One region of the Aquitalea sp. ASV11 genome, then DNA from elsewhere that is predicted to be linked to it. Evidence: predicted binding sites of a transcription regulator. Region 1 holds the regulator's gene; each other region holds the start of a gene.
What was found. Region 1 encodes FNR, which switches genes on or off when oxygen is low (the NO sensors DNR and NnrR bind a similar motif). Its sites were predicted from a motif close to TTGATNNNNATCAA; they were not measured.
Positions count from the first base shown of each region.

Region 1 (4,375 bases):
TGCTGGATGTGGGCATGCAGGCATTTTTCAGCACACTGGACAGTTATACGCTGCGCGACGTGATTGCCAGCCCTACCGGCGAGGCCATCATTCGTCTGCATCGCAGTCCTAAAGCACAGTCAGCCGGAAAAACCATACCGGATGTGTTGTAAAAAACCATCACTTTTTCAATGAAAAAGCCCGCTACCTGCGGGCTTTTTTTGCTGCTTTTTTAGGGGATAACCCTTTAAACAGTCTGAACAAAACCGTCAGATGGTTTTGGAATATCGCGCCTTGGTTTCCCGTTCACGCAAATGGCGGTCGAACAGCATGGCGATATTGCGGATCAGGAAACGCCCCTTGGGCTCCACCATCAGGAAGTCGCCGTCAAAGGTCAGCAGGCCCAGCTTGTGGTACTCGCGGATGGCTGGCAACTCGGCAGCGAAATACTCGGCGAAATTGATGCCGTGCACCTGCTCGATGGCTTCCACCGACAGCGAGAAGCGGCACATCAGCGCCTGGATGATGCCGCGACGCAGGATGTCGTCCTGATCCAGCACCATGCCACGCATTACCGGCAGCCGGCCTTCGTCCAGCGCGGCGTAATAGCTGTCCAGGTCTTTCTCGTTCTGGCTGTAACAGGGGCCAACCTTGCCGATGGACGACACGCCAAGGCCGATCATGTCGCAGTCGGCATGGGTGGAATAGCCCTGGAAATTGCGCTGCAGGCGCGCCTGGCGCAAGGCAATGGCCAGGTCATCTTCCGGCTTGGCAAAGTGGTCCATGCCAATGAATACATAGCCTGCATCCGCCAGGCTCTTTACCGCGTCCTGCAGGATGTCCAGCTTGGTGCTGGCTGCTGGCAGGTCCGCCTCGTTGATGCGCCGTTGCGGCATGAACACGGTGGGCAAATGGGCATAGTTGTACAGCGCCAGCCGGTCCGGGCCAATGGCAATCACCTTGTCCAGCGTGCGTTTGAGCGACTCGCGGGTTTGCAGCGGCAGGCCGTAGATCAGGTCCACACTGACCGACTTGAAGCCGGCTTCGCGCGCAGCCTCGATCACCTCCAGCGTTTCTTCCTCGCTTTGCACCCGGTTCACCGCGGCTTGCACCTGCGGGTCGAAGTCCTGAATGCCCACGCTCATGCGGTTGAAGCCCAGTCGCGCCAGGTGATGCACGGTTTCACGACCCACCTTGCGCGGGTCGATCTCGATGGAATATTCTCCCTCCGGCAAAAATTCGAAGTGGGCACGCAACATGGTCATCAGGCGGTCCAGCTGCTCGTCGGACAGAAAGGTCGGCGTACCGCCGCCAAAGTGCAGCTGGATCAGCTTTTCCCGGCAGCCAAGCGAGGCGGCAACCAGCTTGATTTCCTTTTCCAGGTAATCGAGGTAGCGGTCGGCACGGCTCTTGTCCTTGGTAATGATCTTGTTGCAGCCGCAGTAGTAACATACCGTATTACAGAACGGTATATGAACGTACAATGATATTGCGTTCTGATGCATGCCCAGGTGGCGTTGCTTCAGCCAGTGTTTATAGTCCTTCTCACCGAATGCCGGGGTAAACCGGTCGGCGGTGGGGTAAGAAGTGTATCTTGGGCCGGAACCATCAAGACGTTCGATCAATGCTCGGTCGAACTCACAGTGGGTAGGCGAAAACGGATGGGTGGTGTGCATGTCGTCGGGTATTGATAGTCAAACGTCAGGTGGACTGGTAAATTTGCGGAAAACGTGCGAATTCCGCTTTGACAAGGGTCAAGCTTCTTTACAGGGTTGTACAAAACACGCGATGTCAGACCAACACCAACACACTCTGCACGCACTGAAGGTGTCCTGCTCCAACTGCAGTCTGCGCGAACTCTGCCTGCCCATCGGGCTGAACCGCGACGAAATGACACAGCTGGATGCAGTTATCCGTCAGAGCCGCCGCCTCAAGCGCGGTGAATACCTGTTCCGCAGTGGCGAAGCCTTCAAATCGCTGTTTGCCGTGCGCACCGGTTTCTTCAAGACCAGCGTGGCAAGCCAGGACGGTCGTGAACAAGTCACCGGCTTTCTGATGTCCGGCGAACTCATGGGCCTGGATGGCATCTCGTCCAATGTGCATGGCTGCGACGCCATTGCCCTGGAAGACAGCGAAGTCTGCGAACTGCCCTTCAACCGCATGGAAAGCCTGGGGCGCGACATTCCCAGCCTGCAACACCACTTTTTCCGCCTGATGAGCCGCGAAATCGTGCGTGACCAGAACGTCATGCTGCTCCTGGGTAACATGAAGGCAGAAGAACGTCTGGCTGCCTTCCTGCTGAACCTGTCACAGCGTCTGTCCACCCGCGGCTTTGCCGCCAACGATTTCATCCTGCGCATGAGCCGCGAGGAAATCGGCAGCTTCCTCGGCCTGAAACTGGAAACCGTCAGCCGTACGCTATCCAAGTTCCAGCAACAAGGCTGGCTAAGCGTGGACCACAAGCACATCCAGCTGATCAAGGCCGATGCACTCAAGGACCTGATCTCCGGTTGTACCCACGCCAACGGCGTGTAAGCCGACAGCACGGTAACAGCCATCCGGGCGGTGGGCGCAATGCGCCTTACCGCCCTTTTTGCATCTTCCGCCCATCCGGGCAGGCACGCCATTCTCCGCAAGCACTAACTCTTCCGGTCAAGGTATTACCAGCGCCCGATCAGCATGCCGGCCACCAGTTGCTCGGCCCGTTCCGCCACTTCAGCCAGCTGCGCGGCGTCCGGCTCGCCGCGTACCACCACGGCGGGTAGCACTTCGTCCCAGCCATAGCCGGCGATGATGCGCCGCATGGCGTACACAGCCCCCATGCCATCGTTACCGGCGGACACCAGCAAGAGGCAGGCCAGCCCCTCGGTAAGGCCCTGCGCGGGGTAGAAGGTGCGGTCGAAGAAATCTTTCATCTTGCCCGCCATATAGCCAAAATTCTCCGGCGTTGCCAGCACGATGCCGTCTGTTGTCAGCAAGTCATCCAGTGTGGCCTGCTCGGCGGGCAGGCAGTTGAACTGCAGGTCATCCGCCAGTTGCGCTACGCTGGCGCGCACGGCGTCAACCAGCTGCAAGGTGCGGCCGGTCTGGCTGGCATACAACAACAGCAAGCGCTTCATGCTGCAGGACTCCCTGGCAACGTGGCCATCAATGCTTGCAGGCGTGTTGCTTCGGGCCAGCCTGGCGGCACCACGAAACCGCGCGCCACCTCCTCCCAGTAGCCATCGCCCAGCGGCAGCAGCTCTGCCACCAGTTGCGGCACCAGGGCCTGGCGCAATTCCTGCTGCAGGCTGTGCTGTTCGCGCACTTCGGCTTCGGCCACACGGGCCGGAGCCAGCCAGTTCAAGCGTGGTAACCACAACCAGCGTGATGCCGGGCTGGTACTGGGCCAGGGCTGCAATAGCGGGCTGAACCAGCCTTGCAGCTGATCCGCAGCCAGTGGCGGGGCGGGACGTGTCGGGCGGGAATAGAAAAACCAGCCGGCCAGCCGGGCCTGACTGGCGCAGGCCACAAAGCCTGGCGGCAATACGCGACGGGCCAAGGGGTGGCGGGACAACTGCAACTGCGCCTGCAATTTACCCGCCTTCAGCAGCCAGGCATCGCGCAGACTGGGGCCTACCAGGCTGTCCGGGCCGGCACCCAATTGCAGATAGAATTTGCTGGCAGTCTCCACGTGTAGTGGTTCGCCATCCAGCCGGATCAGGAAATCAAATTCGCCAATGGTGCGGCCACTGGCGTCCCGTAGCGGCAGATTGGCGGCCACCAGCTCGATATGGGGCGCAAGGTGAAACCAGAAAGCCAGCAAGCGCTCGGCATAGTGGCCCAGACGGCGACAGGGCTGCTCGGCCAGCCAGGCATAGAGCGGTGCCGGGTCTTGTTCCAGTGCGGCCAGCAAGGCCGGGCCATCCGGGCCCAGCAGGCGTTGTGGCGAAAGATTGCAGCCACTATCCCAGGGGGAAGGGGCGGTCAGCAAGAAAGCCAGATCACGCAGCGCAGGCTGCGTGTAAGGCAGATAAAAACCGCAATCAGGATTCGCCGCCGTGCTCATGGCCGTCTGCCACGCGCTGGATCTGCTTCATCAGTCCACGCAGAATGTCCACCTCGTCGCGCAGCATGCCGGACCGGTTGAACAGCGCGCGCATGCGGCGCATCAGTCGCTCGCTGTTACGGCGGCGGTAGTAGCCGATGGCGTCCATGGTCTGGTCCAGATGCTGGCAGAAGCCTTCCACCTCGCCCAGGCTGGCGGTTTCGCTTTCCGGCCGCAGGTATTCCACATCAACGCCGGTATGGCTGAACAGCTCGTAAGTCATCACCTGTACTGCCATGGCCAGGTTGAGCGAGAAGTAATCCGGGTTGCCCGGAATGGTCACCAGCCGGTTGCACTGCTCCACTTCTT
Region 1 is NZ_JAELUD010000008.1:5,516-9,890, forward strand. It holds gene JHD62_RS04420 (Rrf2 family transcriptional regulator) at 1-152, shown strand, start outside; gene hemN (oxygen-independent coproporphyrinogen III oxidase) at 249-1,655, opposite strand; gene fnr (fumarate/nitrate reduction transcriptional regulator Fnr) at 1,768-2,514, shown strand; gene JHD62_RS04435 (flavodoxin family protein) at 2,640-3,098, opposite strand; gene JHD62_RS04440 (DUF1853 family protein) at 3,095-4,027, opposite strand; gene JHD62_RS04445 (RNA methyltransferase) at 4,005-4,375, opposite strand, start outside.

Region 2 (4,375 bases), on a different contig from region 1:
GCCAGCTCCGGGCTGGCTGACAGGATGATGATGCGGGATGACTGAAAATGACGGCGCAGCACGGCAATGCCATCCAGCCCGTTCAGACCCGGCAGTTGTATGTCCAGCAGGATGATGTCCACCGGGGTGCTGCCAAACTGGTGGATGGCATCCATCACGGTGCCGGCCTCGAGAATGTCGGCAACCTTGTCGTTGTTTTCCAGTACCAGGCGCAAGCCGGTACGGAACAGGGCGTGGTCGTCGATAAGCAGCAGTCTGGCACTAAGCATGGTTCATGTGTCGTCTGGTGAGGGGTAAGCACTGGCCATGCAGGCTGAACGGCTTGAACAGCCTTGCATGGCCGGTCATGTCAATCGGATGAAATTTCCCGGAGTGGCAAATATGTGCTTTTTTCAGAAAAAAGCAAAGCCTTTCTACTGTATTCTGTCTGGCGACGTGCAGGGCTGCTGGCTGAGCAGCTGGTTCAGGCTGTCGTATAGCAGTGCCGGTGTAACCGGCTTGTGCAACAAGGGCAGGCCGCTGTCACTGGCTTCGCGCAGCCGCGCCGGGGCGGTGTCGCCGGTCAGCAGCAGGGCGGGAATGTCGCGATCCAGCGCCTGGCGGATGGCACGGATGGCATCGGTGCCACTTTTCTGTTCGCGCAGCCGGTAGTCGCTGATCAGCAAGGCGGGTGTCTGTTGTGCCAGCAGGGGCAGGGCGGTTTCCAGTGATTCTGCTTCCATGCACTGGCAACCCCAGCTTTGCAACAGCATCACCATGCTGCTGCGCACGATGTCGTCGTCCTCGATCAGCAGCACGGTGGCCCTGGGCAGGGGCTGGCTGATCCTGACTGGCGGCGGGGTTTCTGCGGGTAGCGGGTTGGTCACTGCAATGCGTGGCAGGGCAAGGCGAAACACACTGCCACGGCCCGGGCGCGATTGCACACGCAAGGGGTGTTGCAGCAGCTGGGTGAGCCCGCGCACGATGGCCAGTCCAAGGCCCAGGCCTTTTTTACGATCGCGTTCCGGATTACCCAGCTGATGGAATTCGTCAAAGATTTCCTGTTGCTGCTGCGGGTCGATGCCGATGCCGCTGTCCCAGATCTCCAGCAGCAGCTCATCGCCACGGCGGCGGCAGCCCACCAGAATGCCGCCACGCTGGGTATAGCGGATGGCATTGCTGATGAGATTGCGCAGGATCAGTTCGATCAGCGAGGGATCGGACAGCACCACCTCGGCCGTGTCACGACTGCGGTAGAACAGGCCCTTGGTGTTGGCCAGTGGTGCCAGCTCTCTTTCCATCTTGTTGAGCAGTGGCTGCAGGGCAAAGGCTTGCAACTGAGGCGTGATGACCCCGGCGTCCACCCGCGAATAATCCAGCAGGCTGTGTAGCATTTCTGCCGAGGCATTGGTGGCGCTCTGGATATTGGCCAGCAGGGTTTGCTGTTTCGGGTCCAGTGCGGTCTTGCCCAGCACTTCCAGAAACAGCCCCTGTGCGTGGATGGGCTGGCGCAGGTCGTGACTGGCGGCAGCCAGGAATTTCGATTTGGCGATATTGGCCTGCTCGGCCTCTTGCTGGGCGCGCAGGGCTTCGGCTGAGGCCAGACGCAGCCGGTCCACCAGTTCCAGGTTTTCAAAGCGCAGCTCGATGGCCCCTTTGGCGGCCTGCGCACTATTGCGCGCCTGCATCAGCAAGGTGGCCAGATACATGATGGCGGCCAGGCCCAGCGCATTCAGCGCCAGTGCATCGGACTGCAAGGACTTGAGCGCAATCATGCCCAGTTCCAGCGTGATGAAGGCGATGAAGGCAGGCAGCACCGGCGACAGGATGGACATGGAATTACCCGCCACACCGGACAGCACGGCAATGGCCAGAATCCAGCTGGGGGGCGATGCAGGGTTCAGCCCCACCCACATCAGGCTGCCCCAGGCCGCACCGTCGATGGCGTGCAGCAGCACCAGCCGCCGCCGCAGCCTGGGCAATTCGGCTGGCTGGATGGCACGGGCCAGCAGGCGGCGGGCATCCATGAAGTCCACCAGCTTGGAGGCAATCACCACTACGCACCACAGGGTCAGCCGCAGCGGGTCGGCCTGGTGCTGCAAGGCATAGGCCACCAGCAGTACCACCAGAATGCCGGGCAGGACCGAGCTGCCCAGATTGTTGAGCAAGAGGCGGATTTGCTCGATCCGGACCTGGTCCTGCCTGTCTTGTTGTTCTGTGTTGATCATGTGCGGAAGAGGACAAACCGATTGTTTCCGGGAACAAGCACGCAGGGTGCTGCCCGGCTGTGCTTGCAGGCCATTATAGGGCCCAGCCCGGGGCTGGCTGCCAGTTTACTGATGACAATCATGCATGCACGGGCCGTGCTGCGGCAGGGTGGGCACCACGCTTGATGCGGATCAAGTGTTTTGTCTTGTGTCCGGCATGGCCATAAAAATCTATATATAGTGTTTTGAAAATTTTAATCACTATATATTGTTATGAAAAATACCGTGCTGCTGAATCCGCTTGCCACGCTGGACGAATACCTCAGCCGCGCCGACTGGCGCGTTTCTGCCAATGCCAATCAGGGCTACAGCCTGGGCGGCATGATACTCAATGCCGCCGGCAAGCTCACCGCCAACTACTGGCTGGACGGCATTTATCCGCCGGAGGTGGCGCAGGCCCACCGCGAGGCGGACTTCCACCTGCATGATCTGGACGTGCTGGCAGGCTACTGCGCTGGCTGGTCGCTGCGCCAGTTGCTGCACGAAGGTTTCAACGGCGTGCCGGGCCGGGTGGAGTCGGCACCACCGCGTCACCTGAGCGCCGCGCTGGGGCAAATGGTGAATTTTCTTGGCACCCTGCAAAACGAATGGGCAGGCGCGCAGGCTTTTTCCAGCGTGGATACCTACCTGGCACCGTTTCTCAAGCGGGACGAGCTGGACGATGCCGCGCTGGAACAAGCCATGCAGGAATTTGTGTACAACCTGAATGTGCCCTCGCGCTGGGGCACGCAAACGCCGTTCACCAACCTGACCTTCGACTGGACCTGCCCGGCCGACCTGGCCCCGCAGATTCCGCAGATTGCCGGTGAGGAAATGCCGTTCTGCTACGGCGACTGTCAGCCGGAGATGGACCGCATCAACCGCGCCTTCCTGCGGGTGATGGGCGCGGGCGATGCCCATGGCCGGGCGTTTACCTTTCCCATTCCCACCTACAACATCACGCCGGATTTTGACTGGGACAGCGCCAACGCCGATTTGCTGTTCGATCTGACCGCCCGCTATGGCCTGCCGTATTTCCAGAACTTCCTTAATTCCGATCTGGAACCGCAAATGGTGCGCTCCATGTGCTGCCGCCTGCAACTGGACCTGCGCGAGCTGCTCAAGCGCGGCAACGGCCTGTTTGGCAGCGCCGAGCAAACCGGCTCGCTGGGGGTGGTTACCCTCAACTGCGCGCGGCTGGGGTATCGCTTCCGTGGTGACTGGGACGGCCTGCTGGCCGAAACCGACCGCCTGCTGGCGCTGGCCTGCACCAGCCTGGAAATCAAGCGCGCGCGCGTGCAAGGCTGGATGGACGACGGCCTGTATCCTTATACCAAGCGCTATCTGGGCACACTGCGCAATCACTTCTCCACCGTGGGAGTGAATGGCATCAACGAGCTGATCCGCAATTACAGCAACGATGCCGACGACATCACCACCGCCCACGGCCAGCAACTGGCGCTGCAACTGCTGGACCACATCCGTGCCCGCATGGTGCAGATGCAGGAAGACACCGGCCATCTGTACAACCTGGAAGCCACTCCGGCGGAGGGCACCACCTACCGCTTTGCCCGTGAAGACCGCAAGCGCTTCCCCGACATCCTGCAAGCTGGCCCGGCGGACAAGCCGTATTACACCAACTCCAGCCAGCTGCCGGTGGGGCATACCGACGACCCCTTTGTTGCCCTGCAACATCAGGAGCCGCTGCAAGCGCGCTACACCGGCGGTACCGTGCTGCACCTGTACATGACCGAGGCGGTCAGCTCGGCCACGGCCTGCAAGCAGCTGGTGCACCGTTCGCTGCAACGCTTCCGCCTGCCTTACATCACGGTGACGCCCACCTTCTCGGTCTGCCCGCAGCACGGCTATCTGAGTGGACATCATGAATTCTGCCCCAAGTGCGATGCCGAACTGCTGGCCCGTCAGGCGGCAGCCACCGCGCCTTGCTGCTGAAAAGCCTGGCGCGCCTTGCCTTAGCGACGCTAGGCCATTTTGTTAGCCACGTCTTATCCCCAACCCTCTCAGGAGAACAATATGTCCCATCAAACCGACATCAAACAGGCGGAACAACTGGACCCGTCCCTGCGCACCCGCTGCGAAGTATGGACCCGCGTCATGGGTTACTTCCGCCCGGTATCCGCCTTCAATAC
Region 2 is NZ_JAELUD010000112.1:1,304-5,678, forward strand. It holds gene JHD62_RS20620 (response regulator transcription factor) at 1-269, opposite strand, end outside; gene JHD62_RS20625 (ATP-binding protein) at 414-2,207, opposite strand; gene JHD62_RS20630 (ribonucleoside triphosphate reductase) at 2,472-4,178, shown strand; gene nrdD (anaerobic ribonucleoside-triphosphate reductase) at 4,260-4,375, shown strand, end outside.
Region 2: JHD62_RS20630 (ribonucleoside triphosphate reductase) is a predicted target of FNR. The motif match lies at 2,369-2,382, and genes of this name have one in related genera.

Region 3 (4,375 bases), on a different contig from region 1:
CAGCGGCACCTGCTCCTGTAACAAGGCATCAATCAGGCGTGGCACGCCCAGACAACCCACTTCCTCGTCATAAGACAAGGCAATACCGATGCCCTGCTGCAAGCGCCCTTCTGCTGCAAGCCTCACCCACTCCGGCACATGCGCCAGTACGCAAGCAATGAACCCCTTCATATCGCATGCTCCGCGGCCATACCAACGACCGTCCCCCTTGTCGGTAAGGGTGAACGGCGGTGAAGTCCACGCCTGCCCGTCCACCGGCACCACATCGGTATGACCGGACAGCAACAGAACCGGCAAGTCTGCCGCACCTATCCGGGCAAACAGGTTGGCCTTGCTGCCATCATCATTCAAGGTCAGCTGGCTGCTCAGGCCGTAAGCCTGCAGATACTGCTCTACCCAACGGATCAGTGCGAGATTGGAATGACGGCTGGTGGTATCAAAGCCCACCAGTGTTTGCAGCAGGGAAAGAGAGGAGGAAGACATGAGGCAGTCCTGTAAACAAGGCAAAACATAGGCTGAGTCTGCCCCCAGAGCTGCTACTCAGGCAATATGCCTGCTAATAAAAAGACTGTCCGATTCCACGCTGGATAGCCGTTTTTCCAGCACCTCTTGGCAAGCATGCCGAAACCCGCTATTATTCGCACTCTTCTGCGGCGGGTCTCCTCGCATTGTACGGTAGCAAACCTGGTCAGGTCCGGAAGGAAGCAGCCATAGTTACTTAGTACAAGTGCCGAGGGTCAGGCTCGCCACCCTCCCCCTTTCTGTACGACCATCATCTATATACATGTTTACGACATGTAACTACCATTTTCGTGCCAGATGGATGACATTCCGTTGTATTCCTAGATAAGAATACGCTAACATATCATTCATGCGCATGTAATCCATGTCGGAACTTTATGATTTTTTTCAAATCACATTATTCCTTATGGATTTTCTTTGCTATTTTTAGGACATAGGGCAGTGTCCTAAGCCAAAACAATAATTCAATACAATACTGTTAGCCTTTTAAGAGGAACAACCCATGAAACTCTTTGAAAAAATCACCAATCCGCGCGAAATCCGCCGCAAGCTGGGCCTGAACCAGCAGGAGTTCTGGAGCCGCATCGGCGTAACCCAGTCCGGCGGCTCCCGCTACGAAAGCGGTCGCAACATGCCCAAACCAGTTCGCGAACTCCTGCGTCTGGTTCATGTCGAGCAGATCGAACTGTCCAAGGTTCGCCGCGAAGACTTCGAAATTGTCGAGTATCTGAAAGAAACCCACCCTGACCTGTACAAGAGCCTGCGCAAGGCCGTGCGTGCCAAGATGGAAGCGCAGGAAGGCAGCAGCGAAGCAACCGCTGGCTGATATTCCCGCCACCCAAAAAAAGCAGCCGTCAAACCATCAGGTTGAACGGCTGCTTTTTTTATGGGTAAACCGCTATGCAGTGGTGCAAAGCGGCCTGGCAAACATGCTCATTCACCGGCATTGCGCACCAGCAGAACCGGCACATCTGCCTGCTTGAGCAAGCCTTCGGCAACACTACCCATCAGGATATGCATCAAACCGCTCCAGCCATGGGTACCCATTACCACCAGATCAGCACCCCAGGTATTGGCATCATCAATCAGCACTGATGCAATCTTGTCACCCCAGCTCTCCAGGATCTTGACTTCAGGAGTCAGCCCGGCAGCCACTGCCTGTGCCTGTGCCTGTCCCAGCACTTGCTCACCGGCCTGCTTGATGGACTTTTGCAGCTCGGCAGCATCCAGAAACTCCGTACCGCCCCAGCCAAACTGCGCGAGATCAACCACATGCACCAGACGAAGGGTGCTACCCATGCTCTTGGCAAGTCGGCATGCTTCAGCCAATGCCAGGTTGGACGTATCACTATCATCCACTGGCACGAAAATGCGTTGGTACATAAGCCTCTCCTTGTGTGTGTTGGCAGCCATGCATTCAGTCTAGCAAACCACCCCGGCTTGCTGTTGATACAGATTAAGACAGTCGATTAGACTGAATGTCATTTTATTCAGGTGAAATCATGGCACGCATCAAGATTGCGCTTCCCGAGCAGTTCATCTTCCAGACCAGCATGGAGGTGCGCATTGGCGACATCAACTACGGCGGCCACATGGCCAATGATGCCATTTTGCGCCTGGCGCACGAGGTGCGCCTGCGCTGGTTGAAAAGCATGGGCTACAGCGAGCTGGATGTCGAGGGCGTTGGCATCATCATGGCAGATGCAGCCGTCATGTACCGTGCCGAAGCATTTCACGGCGACCAACTGGTGTTCAATCTCGGCACTGCCGATCACAACAAGTACGGGCTGGACATCGTCTATCAGGCGACAGATGGCAACAATGGCAAAGAAGTGGCAAGATTGAAAACAGGCATCGTATTCTTCGATTACCAGACTCGTCAGGTCGCAGCCATGCCCGCAGCCTTTGCGGCAAGGCTTCATCAATAACAACAAGGAATCTCGTGATGCGTCCATACCCGATTAACAGCCCCGAAGCCATTGCCCGTTTGCTGGCCATGTTCATGATTTCCGATGGCAACATGGACCCGCGCGAGCTGGACCTGCTGGAAAAAGTCAACGTCTACGACCTGATCGGCCTGTCGCGCAAGCAATTTGCCCAGGTTCTGACAGACTACTGTGACGACATTTCCGACGAAGCGGAGCAGGACGGCACCATTCACCTGCTGGATACCGACCGGATTGAAACCATGCTGGCCGAGGTGACCAATCCGGCCAAACGCATCCTGACCTGTGTGCTGGCCATGGATATCAGCAAATCGGATGGCACCATCAGCGACCCGGAAATTGTCTTGCTGCGCCACATGATGAAAGAATGGAACATCAGCCTGGACGATCTGGAACGCCAGTTCGTGCGCTGACACGCCTGACACAGCTAACGGGAACGAGGCCTGTTAACTGTGTTGCCGCATTGCGCAAGCCGCCCGGCTCGTCCCGGCGGCTTTGTCATTGATAACAACAAGGTGCTAACCCATATGCAAACCCGCTTTACCGGCAGCGATCAATACGTTGCCACCGACGACCTGATGATGGCAGTCAATGCTGCCATCACACTGCAACGCCCTTTGCTGGTGAAAGGCGAGCCGGGCACCGGCAAGACCATGCTGGCCGAAGAAATTGCCGCCAGCCTGGGCCGGCAGCTGATTGTCTGGCCGATCAAATCCAGTACCAAAGCCCAGCACGGGCTGTACGAATACGATGCAGTATCCCGCTTGCGTGACTCCCAGTTGGGCGATGCCAAGGTTCATGACATCAGTAATTACATCATCAAGGGGCAGCTATGGCAGGCCTTCGAGGCGGATACGGCACCGGTGTTGCTGATTGATGAAATTGACAAGGCGGACATCGAATTCCCCAACGACTTGCTGCGCGAACTGGACCAGATGGAGTTTTTTGTCCACGAGACACAGCAGTTTGTCCGTGCCCGGCAGCGGCCCATCATCATCATTACTTCCAATAACGAGAAGGAACTGCCGGACGCTTTCCTGCGCCGTTGTTTTTTTCATTACATTCGTTTTCCCGATCCGGCCACCATGCAGACCATCGTGGACGTGCACTACCCCGGCCTGCAGCAGCAGCTGGTCAGCCAGGCACTGGAAGTCTTTTTTGCCATCCGTGAAATGCCCGGCCTGAAGAAAAAACCCACCACTTCCGAACTGCTGGACTGGCTGAAGCTGCTGGGCAGCGAAGGCATAGACAGCGCACAACTGGCCGCCCAGCACCAGTCGGCCAGCCTGCCACCACTGGCAGGTGCCCTGCTGAAGAACGAGCAGGACCTGTCCTTGTTCGAGCGCCTGAGCAATATGGCACGGCTGCGCCGTGGCTGAGTCTGACATGCTGGCTGCATTCCGTGACAGCTTGCGGCTGCAAGGCAAGAGCCCGCACACGCTGGATGCCTATGTGCGCGACTTGCAAGGCCTGCAACTGCTACTGGGCAGCCGCGACATCCTGCAGGCGCAGGCCGATGACATCCGCAAGGCCATGGCCACCCTGCACGCACGCGGCCTGGGTAGCCGCAGCCTGGCACGCAAGCTGTCATCGTGGCGACAGTTCTATGACTGGCTGCAACAAAAACAGGCCATCGGGATCAATCCTTGCCTGGGCCTGCGTGCGCCCAAGCAGGACAAGCCCCTGCCCAAGGCGCTGCCAGTGGATGGTACTGCCGCCTTGCTGGAACACATTCCGCATGATGAAACCCTCAGCCTGCGCGACCGTGCCCTGTTCGAGCTGATGTACTCCTCCGGCTTGCGCCTGTCCGAAGCGGTAGGGCTGGACCTGTCCGACATGGACCTGCAAGAACAGCTGCTACGCGTGCGCGGCAAGGGCAACAAGACACGCTTGCTGCCGATAGGACG
Region 3 is NZ_JAELUD010000002.1:17,546-21,920, reverse strand. It holds gene argE (acetylornithine deacetylase) at 1-483, opposite strand, end outside; RNA gene ffs (signal recognition particle sRNA small type) at 653-751, shown strand; gene JHD62_RS01125 (DNA-binding transcriptional regulator) at 1,025-1,348, shown strand; gene JHD62_RS01120 (universal stress protein) at 1,456-1,905, opposite strand; gene JHD62_RS01115 (thioesterase family protein) at 2,025-2,450, shown strand; gene JHD62_RS01110 (TerB family tellurite resistance protein) at 2,468-2,881, shown strand; gene JHD62_RS01105 (MoxR family ATPase) at 2,996-3,847, shown strand; gene xerC (tyrosine recombinase XerC) at 3,855-4,375, shown strand, end outside.
Region 3: JHD62_RS01120 (universal stress protein) is a predicted target of FNR. The motif match lies at 1,969-1,982, and genes of this name have one in related genera.

Region 4 (4,375 bases), on a different contig from region 1:
ATCGCCCCGCCTTGACGCCACACAGGATGCTACCGGATGGATTACCAAACAGTTCTGGATGACATTTACCGCGACATTGCCCCTTGGCGCGGGAGCGGTACGGTGGCGGGCTATATTCCGGAGCTGGCGCGGGTGCCGGTGGACAAGTTCGGCATGGCGGTGGTGACGGTGGATGGCCGCTGCTTTACCGTGGGCGACGCCGGGGAGCGCTTTTCCATTCAAAGCATTTCCAAGCTGTTTGCCTGCGTGATGGCGTTTCGCCTGCTGGGCGATGATTTGTGGCAACGGGTGGGGCGCGAGCCGTCCGGCACTGCTTTCAATTCGCTGGTGCAGCTGGAAACCGAACAAGGCAAGCCGCGTAACCCGTTTATCAATGCCGGGGCGCTGGTGGTAACCGACGTGCTGGCGCAGCGTTTTGTACGGGCCGACACAGCGGTGCTGGAGTTTATCCGGCGGCTGATCGGCCAGGCAGACCTCAACTACGACTCGCGGGTGGCGCAGTCGGAAATGACGCATGCCAACCGCAACCGGGCGATAGCCCATTTCATGGCCAGCTTCGGCAATATGCAGATGAAGCCAGAACAGGTGGTGGAAGCCTATTGCCGCCAGTGCGCCATCACCATGAGCTGTGTGGAACTGGCGCAGGCGGCCTTGTTTCTGGCCAATGGCGGAGTGGCCCCGCTGACTGGCGAGCGCATTCTGGATATCAGCGCCAACAAGCGGCTGTCCGCGCTGATGCTGACCTGCGGCACCTACGATGCCGCCGGGGATTTTGTCTTCCGCGTGGGCCTGCCCGCCAAAAGCGGGGTGGGCGGCGGCATTGTGGCAGTGCTGCCGGGCGAGCTGGCGCTGTGCGTGTGGTCGCCGGGGCTGGATGCCAACGGCAACTCGCTGGCCGGGGTGCAGGCGCTGGAGTTGTTTACCACCTATACCGGACGCTCGCTGTTTTAGCACAATCGCTTGCCGTCTTACCCTGACTCACCTGCCCGCATTGCGCTTTTTGCTGCATCCGGTCACTACGCTGCTTTGCCTGCGTTAATCTGCCATTACTGCCTGCCGGAGGGTGATCTGGTCAAATGGCTTTAATCCGGCGGCTATCTGAAGTGGACGATTCAGACTCCACCAACAATGCCATACGATTATTTTCATAATTTAACAGCCAATCTCCCTTTCTATAGCTTGTAGCGGCCGGATTTAACATTTATTGTCTGCTGGCAATTTATGTCAAGAGTTGTCAAACCATGTATTTTTCCAGGCAAGGTGCCATGTCCAAATTACTGCCACGTTCTATGGTTGGGGAGAGCATGCGCAAAAAAGCTGGCCAGTACGTCTTGCATTGCCTTGATGCCATCATCGAACGCATCTGCTGCATCAGCGGCTTGTGCCTGCTGATTGGCCTGGCGCTGGGTTTTATCTTCTTTGCCAAGTAAGGGCTGACCAGCCCCGCACACGAGGCCACTCTGGGCCGCACCTCAAACGCTCCGTCATGCATCCGCCCTGCTGGCCCTCCGCCAGCGCCAGACCTGCCCGCGACAACGCCACACAGCAAACCAGTTGCAGTTTGTGCATTGCCTTTTTTCCTGCAACTTAATCTCCCATTTGCTAACTGATATTTTTTGGCTATCAAGGGCATTTAAAATATCAATTCGTTCAGCATGGTTTTCAATTCTGCTGTTTGATCTGCGACAAATCTGCCGGTTTCAATCTACCGCATTGTATCTGCCATTCAAAACCTTACTACATTAAAGGTTTTAATCCAGTTTCTTGTTTATTGAAATTTAATGGCCTCGCAGCCAGGGGGAGATATTGCCTGTTATTTTGTGCATGCTTTTTTATTTAAGGCAGTCCATTGCCACAAAAGGGTTTGCCAATAGGCACTGGCTTGCATTCAGGTTTAACGCCATTCAGGACTGATTGAAAACAAGCATTTTTAACGCAGATGGAGCAAACCATGAAATCTCTCCGTTATTTCAGCATGCTGTTGCCGCTATTCACCGCCACAGCAGTCCATGCCGCTGCGGCAATTCAAAGCGAACCGATTCAAGCCATTCCCAAAGCCGTGGTTAAAAACCCGGCCATGGTGGAGTTGGGCAAGAAACTGTTTTTTGAACCGCGTTTGTCCAAATCCGGTTTTATTTCTTGTAATTCCTGTCACAACCTGTCCACCGGCGGCAGTGACAATCTCAGTTCCTCGATTGGCGACCATTGGCAGCAAGGGCCTATCCGTTCCCCTTCGGTGCTGAATTCCAGCATGAATGTGGCGCAGTTCTGGGATGGCCGCGCCAAGTCCTTGCAGGAGCAAGCCAGCGGCCCGATTGCCAACCCCAGGGAAATGGCGTCCAACCATGTGCTGGCGCTGGATGTACTGCGCTCCATCCCTGCTTATGTGAATGAGTTCAATCAGGTATTTGGCCGCAAGCAAATCACCATGCAGGAGGTGACGCAGGCCATTGCCGCGTTTGAAGAAACGCTGGTGACGCCGGATTCACGCTTTGACCAGTGGCTGAAGGGCAACAAGAAGGCGCTGAACACGCAGGAGCTGCGCGGCTATCAAACCTTCAAGACTGCCGGCTGTGTGGCCTGCCACAACGGCCCGGCGGTGGGTGGCAATTCCTTCCAGAAGATGGGCCTGGTGTCGCCATACCAAACCAGCAACCCGGCACAGGGCCGGGCCGGGGTAACCGGCAAGGATGCCGACCGCATGCTGTTCAAGGTGCCTTCGCTGCGTAACGTAGCCTTGCGCGCGCCTTACTTCCACGATGCCGGTGCACCTACGCTGGAAGCGGCGGTGTCCACCATGGGCCAGTTGCAGTTGGGACGTCAGTTCAGCCCGCAAGAGGTTGGCGATATCGTGGCCTTCCTGCATACGCTGACCGGCAAGCAGCCGCAGCTTGTGCTGCCCGTCCTGCCCGCTTCCAGCAATAACACGCCGCGCCCCACGCCCTTCAACTGAGGCCACTTGTTGCTGTAGCAGTGAAAAAAGCCCGCTTGTTGCGGGCTTTTTCATTGGCGCTGTCTGCCAGTTGCAGCGTGCATAGACTGGTGATGCCAGTGGCTTGCTGTCTTCCACGTCGGCACATCCTGTTCATGTAGCAAAGCCGCTTTCGGCAAGACAAAGAGGTAAACCGCACTGGCTGTGCCATGTAAATATTTAATAAACCTGATATTAAACAATTGCAGTAGTAAACCGGCCGTGCAGAATAAGCGTTCTGTTATAGTCACGGCGGACAGTTCTACCGCTTTGGCATGCATACCACAGTTGCCAACCATGCTTATTGCATTGATTTTATCTGCAACGCACATGGCATAAAGTAAGATTTTCTGGCTACAAGTAACGGCGCTAAAACCTTTTAGTATTGCGTGTCGAGTTGTGCATTATCTTAATGCGGCAGTGAAACATCATTCTTTTCGGGGTTCACCATGACGATTACCAAAAAATTGTTGCTGACCTTGGCCATTGCCCTGGCCTGCATGTTGCTGGTGGGGGGCTATGCCATCAATGAGCTGCATGCCGCCCAGCAGCGCTTTGCCTATGTACAGAGCGAAACGCTGCCCAATCTGCGCGTGATGCAAAGCACCTTGCGTGCGGTGGCCGACATCCGGGCCAATACCCTGCGCCATGTGCTGGCCAATAACGCCGAGCAGAAAGCTACGGCGGAAAAGAATCTGGAAGATGCCGACCAGCGCTTTGACAAGCAGATGAACGATTACCACATCAATGACAAGGCCAGCGCCGAGGACCGTCAGCTGCTGGAGGCGGAAAAAGCCATGATGACGCAGTACCGCGAAGGGCGCAGCCGCATCCTGGCTCTCTCGCGCAGCAACCAGACCGAGCAGGCTTCCGCCCTCATCAACGGTGATTTTTCCCGCACCGCCGTGCAGCTGATGGAAGCGGTGCAAGCCCATTCCAAGTTCAATTACCAGCAGGCGGACCAGCTGGCTGCGGACAACGACCACACCTTCAATCAGGTACTGACCGTGGCCATCACCCTGATGGTGCTGGCCGTGGTGCTCACCAGCGTGCTGGCCACCTTGCTGTACCGCAATATCCGCAACGGGCTGAGCAATATTGAAAACACCATCGAGCAGGTCAGCCGCCAGCAGGATTTCCGCCTGCGCGCCAAGGCGGACAGCCAGGATGAAATCGGCCGTGCCGCCAGTGCCTTCAACCGTCTGCTGGAAAGCCTGCAAGGGGCCATGCGCCAGCTGGGTGATGGTTCTCGCCAGGTAAAGCATGCGGCGCAGGAGCTGTCACAAACTGCGGGTGAGGTGTCCATGGCTGCCGGTGCGCAAAGCGAGGCATCGGCCAATATTGCCGCCACCATCGAGCAGATGACGGTCAGCATCAACCACGTTGCCGCGCAGTCGGTGGAAC
Region 4 is NZ_JAELUD010000056.1:7,039-11,413, reverse strand. It holds gene JHD62_RS16005 (glutaminase) at 37-951, shown strand; gene JHD62_RS22885 (hypothetical protein) at 1,305-1,430, shown strand; gene JHD62_RS16000 (cytochrome-c peroxidase) at 1,952-2,953, shown strand; gene JHD62_RS15995 (methyl-accepting chemotaxis protein) at 3,421-4,375, shown strand, end outside.
Region 4: JHD62_RS16000 (cytochrome-c peroxidase) is a predicted target of FNR. The motif match lies at 1,676-1,689, and genes of this name have one in related genera.